DNA from 2 places in the Achromobacter sp. HNDS-1 genome. Region 2 is predicted to be linked to the other one. Evidence: riboswitches for the same ligand, from Rfam matches in the RefSeq annotation. Region 2 holds a riboswitch; the other holds the start of a gene.
The links. Region 2 has a riboswitch for glycine ahead of gcvT (glycine cleavage system aminomethyltransferase GcvT). Riboswitches for the same ligand answer to the same signal wherever they lie in the genome.
Positions count from the first base shown of each region.

Region 1 (3,399 bases), 1.5 Mb from region 2:
TAAGAGTACTGCTCCCAGATCAGGTCCTGCGTCATCGCGCCCAGCTGGTAATAGCCGGTGTGGGTCTCGGCGATGGCGCGCTGCAGCGTGGCATCGACCGGCGCGGTGCCCAGGTTGATCTCGACGAAGCGCAGCATGTCGCGGGCGCTGGACTTCACGCCATAGGCCTCGTCGGCCAGCACGCCCGGGTTCACGCGCACCGGAGCGTCCTGCTTGTCGTAGCCCTGGGCATAGTCGGGCATCTTGCGCGGCGGCACTTCCAGGTAGGTGTCGCGCAGGCCCAGCATGGGAAACAGCTGCTGCTCCATCGCCGCCACGTAGGGCTGCCCCAGGGCGCGGGCCGCCACCACGCCCAGCATGCCGATGCTGGGGTTGGCGTAGGTGCGGCGCGTGCCGGGCGCGTACCGCGGGGTCCAGGCCTTCAGGTAGTCCATCAGTTGCGCCATGCTCTGCACCGCGTCCGGCACCTGCAAGGGGAAGCCGCCGGCGGTGTGCGTGGCCAGGTTAACCAGCGTCAGCCTGGCGAATTCGCTGCCTTGCAGCTCGGGCACCCACTTGGCCGGGCTGTCGGTGAGCGACAGGCGGCCCGTGGCCTGGGCGTAGGCGGCCAGCGTGACGGTGAAGGTCTTGCTGATCGACCCCAGTTCGAACAGGGTGTCGCTGGAGACCGCGCGGCGCGGCGCGCGCGAGGCGTCGCCGTAGTTGAAGAAGCGCTGCTCGCCGTCGCGGCTGACGCCGATGGCCATGCCGGCGATGCCGTATTCGCGCATGACCTCGGCCACGGCGGCGTCGACGGCGGCGGTGGCGCGATCGGCCTTGGCGGACGCGGATGGCTTGGCGGTGGATGCCGGCGTGGATGCCGGCGTGGATGCGGGCGTGGATGCGGGCGTGGATGCGGAGGTCGATGCCGTGGAGGCCTTGCCGGCGGGCGCTTGCGCAACGGCCGGGCTGGCCGAGGCGGCGCCGGCCAGGGCCAGCGTCAACGTCATGGACAGCAGGGAAATACGGAACATTGCCGGAACGCGCATGCGGAGTCGTCCTTTCGTTTTCCGGCCGGCGCGTGCCGGCGGTTCGGCGCCCAGTGTAGAGCCAATCCGGCGCCTCCCCTGGTATTAACCCTGAGTCCCGCGCGCGACGAATTTTGGCTATTCTCGGTGCGTCGATTCAAAACCCCGCAGAAGAGTCCCGCCCCCCGTGGCGGGCGCCGACGGAGCAACCGCCCCGGAAACTCTCAGGCAACAGGACTGCGCGGTCTAGACAATCTGGAGAGAGGCGCCTGGCGCCCACCGAAGGGGAACCCGCGCCGCCGCGCCCGGGTGAAGCTCTCAGGTACAGAGACAGATGGGGTGCCACGATCATTGGGTCGTGGCCACGCCATCTGGAGCCATCATGCCCCGCATCGCCATCATCGGCGCCGGTATCACCGGCGTCACGTCCGCCTACGCCTTGAGCAAACTGGGCTACGACGTCACCGTCTACGACCGCCAGCGCTATCCCGCCATGGAGACGTCCTTTGCCAACGGCGGCCAGCTGTCCGCCAGCAATGCCGAAGTGTGGAACAGCGCCGCCACCATCATGAAGGGCCTGCGCTGGCTGGGCCGCCACGACGCGCCGCTGCTGCTCAATCCGCGCCCGAGCTGGCACAAGTATTCGTGGCTGGCCCAGTTCATGGGGCAGATCCGCAACTACCGCCAGAACACCATCGCCACCACCCGCATGGCAATCGAAGCGCGCCAGCACCTGTACGCCATGGCCGAGGAGGAAGGCATCGACTTCGACCTGGAGCGCCGCGGCATCCTGCACATCTACCACGACGCCGCCAGCTTCGAGACCGCGCGCCGCGCCAATGCGCTGCTGCGCGAAGGCGGACTGGAGCGGCACGCCGTCACGCCGGAGGAAATCCGCGGCATCGAGCCGACGCTGCAGACGCCCTGCCACGGCGGCTTCTACACGCCGTCCGACGCCACCGGCGACATCCACAAGTTCACCAGCGGCCTGGCGCAGGCCTGCGCGCGGCGCGGCGTGCGTTTCGAACAGGACGCGGACATCCGCGCCATCAGCCGCGACGGCCTGCCCTACGTGCTGGATATCGCGCGTGAAGAAGGCGCGCGGCGCGAACAGCACGAAGCCGACGCCATCGTGGTCTGCGCCGGCGCCGCCAGCCGCCAGTTCGCGCGGCAACTGGGCGACCGTCTGAACATCTATCCGGTCAAGGGCTATTCGATCAGCGTGCACCTGGACGACGCCGCGAGCCAGGCCGCCGCGCCCACCGTGAGCCTGCTGGACGAGGCCGCCAAGATCGTCACCAGCCGCCTGGGCGACCGCTTCCGCGTGGCCGGCACCGCCGAGTTCAACGGCTTCAACCTGGACATCCGCGCCGAACGCATCCAGCCGCTGGTGGACTGGACCCGCCGCCATTTCCCCGGCGTGCGCACCGCGCGCGTGGTGCCATGGTGCGGCCTGCGGCCGATGATGCCCGACATGATGCCGCGCGTCGGCCCCGGCAAGCGGCCGGGCGTGTTCTACAACACCGGGCATGGGCATCTGGGATGGACGCTGTCGGCGGCGACGGCGCAAATGCTGGCGGCGAGCGTGCGGGAGGGGGTGGGACTGTCGTAAAGCCGTTGCGGCAGACCACAGGCCGGGACCGGGCGGGACGCGGACCGGTCCTCAATACCCCAGCAGCCGCGGCAGCGACGAGGCCAGCAGCGTCAGCCCCGAGCAGGTCAGCAGCCCCAGCACCACGCGCCGGAACGTGACTTCCGAGATGCCGATGTACAGGCGCGTGCCCAGCAGCGTGGGAATCAGCATGGCCGGCGCCACCACCGCGAACATGGGCGCCATATCGCGCGTGACGATGCCGGTGGCCAGATAGATGGCCATGGTCACGGCCAGCATCGACAGGTTGAAGTTCTGGATCACGGCGCGCTGCGTGTCCTTGTTGAAGCCGCGCAGGGTGCACCACAGCGTCGGCACGCTGCCGGCAAAGCCGCCGATGCCGCCCAGCACGCCGCCCGCCAGCCCCACCGCGCCATCGCCCCAGCGGTTGCCGCCGATGCGCGGCAGCCGCTGCGCCATCAGCATCACCGGGCACCACAGCGCCAGCAGCGCGCCCAACACCGCCTTGAACCAGTCCATGTCCAGGTGCGGCAGGACCAGGACGCCCAGCGGAATGCCGGCCAGGCCGCCCAGCAGGAAAGGCCACAGCAGCGCCCAGTTGAAGCCGCGCCGCACCGAGAACACCGCCAGCAATTGCCCGGTGAGCGCGCCGAACACTGCCAGCGCCGCCGCCAGCCGGGGGTCCAGCACCCAGGCCCAGAACGACATGGCCACCATGCCGAAGGCAAAGCCCGACAGGCCCTGCACGAACCCCGCCACGGCCGCGCCGATGGCGACTAT
Region 1 is NZ_CP157584.1:948,345-951,743, forward strand. It holds gene ampC (class C beta-lactamase) at 1-1,028, opposite strand, end outside; glycine riboswitch at 1,166-1,257, shown strand; glycine riboswitch at 1,259-1,345, shown strand; gene ABFG95_RS04245 (D-amino acid dehydrogenase) at 1,390-2,619, shown strand; gene ABFG95_RS04250 (sulfite exporter TauE/SafE family protein) at 2,671-3,399, opposite strand, start outside.
Region 1: it holds a riboswitch for glycine, as region 2 does, so the genes downstream of both, ABFG95_RS04245 (D-amino acid dehydrogenase) here and gcvT (glycine cleavage system aminomethyltransferase GcvT) in region 2, are expected to answer to the same signal.

Region 2 (3,399 bases):
GGCTGGGGCTGCCGATGGCGGCGAGCATGGCGGCCTGGTCGGCGTCGGAGGGGCCGATGTGGCGGGGGATGAAGTCGGTGTGGGTGTCTAGGGCGCGCGACATGGGGGGATCTCGGGATGGCGGTGTCGTCGGGAGGGACGGACGGTGATGCATATGGACGGGCGGCGGCGCCAGCGCCGCGCCCGCCCTGACGGGCTTAGCCGTTGGCGACGGCTTCGTAGCCGGCGGCGTCCAGCAGCTTGTCGGCATCGGCGGCGTTGACCGGCTTGATCTTGAAGATCCAGGCGGTGAAGGCCGATTCGTTGATCAGGTTGGGGTTGCTTTCCAGCTCGTCGTTGAACGCGACGATTTCGCCGGCCACGGGCGCGTAGATGTCGGAGGCGGCCTTGACCGACTCGACCACGCCGGCGGTCTCGCCCGCGTTCAGCTTGGCGCCGACCTTGACGTCGCCGACGAAGACCAGGTCACCCAGCTGGTCCTGGGCGGTATCGGTGATGCCGACGACGAACACGTCGCCTTCGGCTTTGACCCATTCATGGGACTCGGTGTACTTGCGATCGGTGGGCAGACTCATGGGAACTCCTGGGGGATTCAGATAGGGAAACGGTGTTGCGCGCCTCGCGCCGGCGGCCTGCCCCGAGGGCCCGGCCAGCGGCGCGAAGCTTCGAGTTTACGAGTGTTCGACGGCTTTGCCGTTACGGACAAACGGCAGCTTGCAGACCAGGGCAGGCACCCACTTGCCGCGGATGTCGACCTCGACCGTGTCGCCCGCGACCACGCCTTGCGGCAGGCGGGCAAAACCGATCGACACGCCCAGCGTCGGCGACATGGTGCCGCTGGTGAGTTCGCCCGTGCCGTTCTTGGTGCGCACCGCCATGTGGGCGCGCATCACGCCGCGTTCCTGCAGCTTCAGGCCGACGAAGGCGGCGGGCGTGGCGAACTGCTCCAGCGCGTCGCGGCCGATGAAGCGGCGCTCGGGGTTCTTCAGGGACACCGTCCAGGTCAGCGCGGCTTCGCCGGGCTGGGTCAGTTCGTCCATGTCCTGGCCGTAGAGGTTCATGCCGGCTTCCAGGCGCAGCGTGTCGCGCGCGCCCAGGCCGGCCGGGCGCACGCCCTGGGCCGCCAGGTCGCGCCACAGTTGCACCGCCTCGGCGGCGGGCAGCACGATCTCGAAGCCGTCTTCGCCGGTGTAGCCGGTGCGCGCCACCAGCGTGTCGTCGCCGACGCGGGCGGCCACGAACGGGGTCAGCGGCTCGCTGGCGGCCTGCCAGGCGGGGCGCGCGGCCCAGACCTTGGCGCGGGCGTTGGGCCCCTGCACGGCGATCATGGCCAGGTCGCGGCGCGGCGTGATGGTGACGTCGAACTTGCCGGCCTGCCTGACGCGCTGCATCCAGGCCATGTCCTTGTCGGCGGTCCCGGCGTTGACCACCACGCGCCATTCGTCGGCGGCGAAGAAATACACGATCAGGTCGTCGATGACGCCGCCCTGCGGGTTCAGCATGCAGGTGTAGAGCGCCTTGCCGGGCACGGTCAGCTTGGCCACGTCGTTGGCCACCAGGCGCTGCAGGAAGGCGTAGGCGTCGGGGCCGGTGATGTCGGCGTTGAGCATGTGCGAGACGTCGAACATGCCGGCGTCCTGGCGCACCGCGTGGTGCTCTTCCAGTTGCGAGCCGTAGGCCAGGGGCATGTCCCAGCCGCCGAAATCGACCATGCGGGCGCCAGAGGCGATATGTTCGTCGGCCAGCGGGGTGCGTTTGAGGGGTGCGGACATGCGCGGGTACTCCGGAGCGGCAGCGTTGCCAGGGTTACGGAATGCCGCCGGCGGACGGGATGCGCCCACGCAACGGCTGAATCTTCCGCCCCTCTGTCCTTTTGCCTGAGAGTTGCCCCGCGTGGCGGGTTTGCACCTTCGGCGCCTGGGCTGCTCGCTATGTCCCTGATTGGGCAGCGGCGCCAGGTCTCTCCAGAGTGCTGCTTTGCCGCGTCCGCGCGGTGAAAACCGGGACAGGGCAAGCATGCGCGGTATGGGATACCTGAGCGATTCCGGGCGAATTGCGCCTTCGGCGGCAGCCGCGAACGGCCGCTCTCTCCCGCAACATGCGTGACAGCGCCGAAAGCATACCGCGAAACGCGATTGCGTTGTTGATCCGTGAACGCTGGCCGGTCGCCGCGCCGCGCCCGTGTCAGCCCAGCGCGGTGTCCAGCAGCATCATCAGCACGAAGCCCAGCATCAGGCCGCAGGTGGCGTAGACCTCGTGCCCCTTGCGGTGCGACTCGGGGATGATCTCGTGGCTGATCACGAACAGCATGGCGCCGGCGGCAAAGCCCAGGCCCCACGGCAGCAATGCCGTCGACCAGCCCACCACCACCGCGCCCAGCACCGCGCCGACCGGCTCGACCAGGCCCGACAGCATGCCCAGCGCCACCGCGAACGCGCGCTTGTAGCCGGCGGCGATCAGCGCCACCGCCACCACCAATCCTTCGGGGATGTCCTGGATGGCGATACCGGTGGCCAGCGCGGTGCCCCGCAGCGGATCGTTGCCGGCGTAGCCGACGCCGATGGCCAGGCCTTCGGGCAGGTTGTGCAGCGTAATGGCGAAGACGAACAGCCAGGCGCGGCGCAGGCGGTGCGCCTCGATGCCCTCGCGGCCCTTGATGAAATGCTCGTGCGGCAACAGCCGGTCCATCAGCAGCAGCGCCGCCGCGCCCAGCAGGATGGCGGCGCCCACCGTCAGGCCCGCGCCCCAGGGGCCGGCGCCCTGCGACTCGGCCGCCGCGATGCCCGGCGCCACCAGCGAGAACGCGCTGGCCGCCAGCATCACGCCGGCGCCGAAGCCGAACATGCTGTCCTGCATCTTCTGGGGGATGGTGCGCGCGAACAGGATCGGCAGCGTGCCCGCCGCGGTGGCGCCGGCGGCGACCATGCCGCCCAGCAGCGCGTCGGCCACGTGCGGCGCATTGGCATCGAAATAGACCCAGGCCTGGTGCAGGCCCAGGCAGGCGACCAGCACCGCCAGCGTCCAGACGCTGACGCTGGTGGCCGCGGGCCGGATGCGATGACGGCTGAAGGTGTTCATGGTCCACTGCCCCCGCGCGATGCCGGCTCAGCCCACGGCGACGGCGTAGCGGCGCGCCACCTCGGACCAATCGATCACATTGTAGAAGGCGCCGATGTATTCCGGACGGCGGTTCTGGTACTTGAGGTAGTAGGCGTGCTCCCACACGTCCAGCCCCAGGATCGGCGTGTTGCCCTGCATCAGCGGGCTATCCTGGTTGGCGCTGCTTTCCACTGCCAGCTTGCCGTCCGGCGTCACGCTGAGCCAGGCCCAGCCGCTGCCGAAGCGCGTCAGCGCGGCCTTGGTGAAGGCATCGCGGAAGGCTGCCTGGCCGCCCAGCTC
Region 2 is NZ_CP157584.1:2,431,808-2,435,206, forward strand. It holds gene gcvP (aminomethyl-transferring glycine dehydrogenase) at 1-103, opposite strand, end outside; gene gcvH (glycine cleavage system protein GcvH) at 198-575, opposite strand; gene gcvT (glycine cleavage system aminomethyltransferase GcvT) at 672-1,772, opposite strand; glycine riboswitch at 1,856-1,978, opposite strand; glycine riboswitch at 2,012-2,104, opposite strand; gene ABFG95_RS11220 (ZIP family metal transporter) at 2,185-3,078, opposite strand; gene ABFG95_RS11225 (superoxide dismutase) at 3,106-3,399, opposite strand, start outside.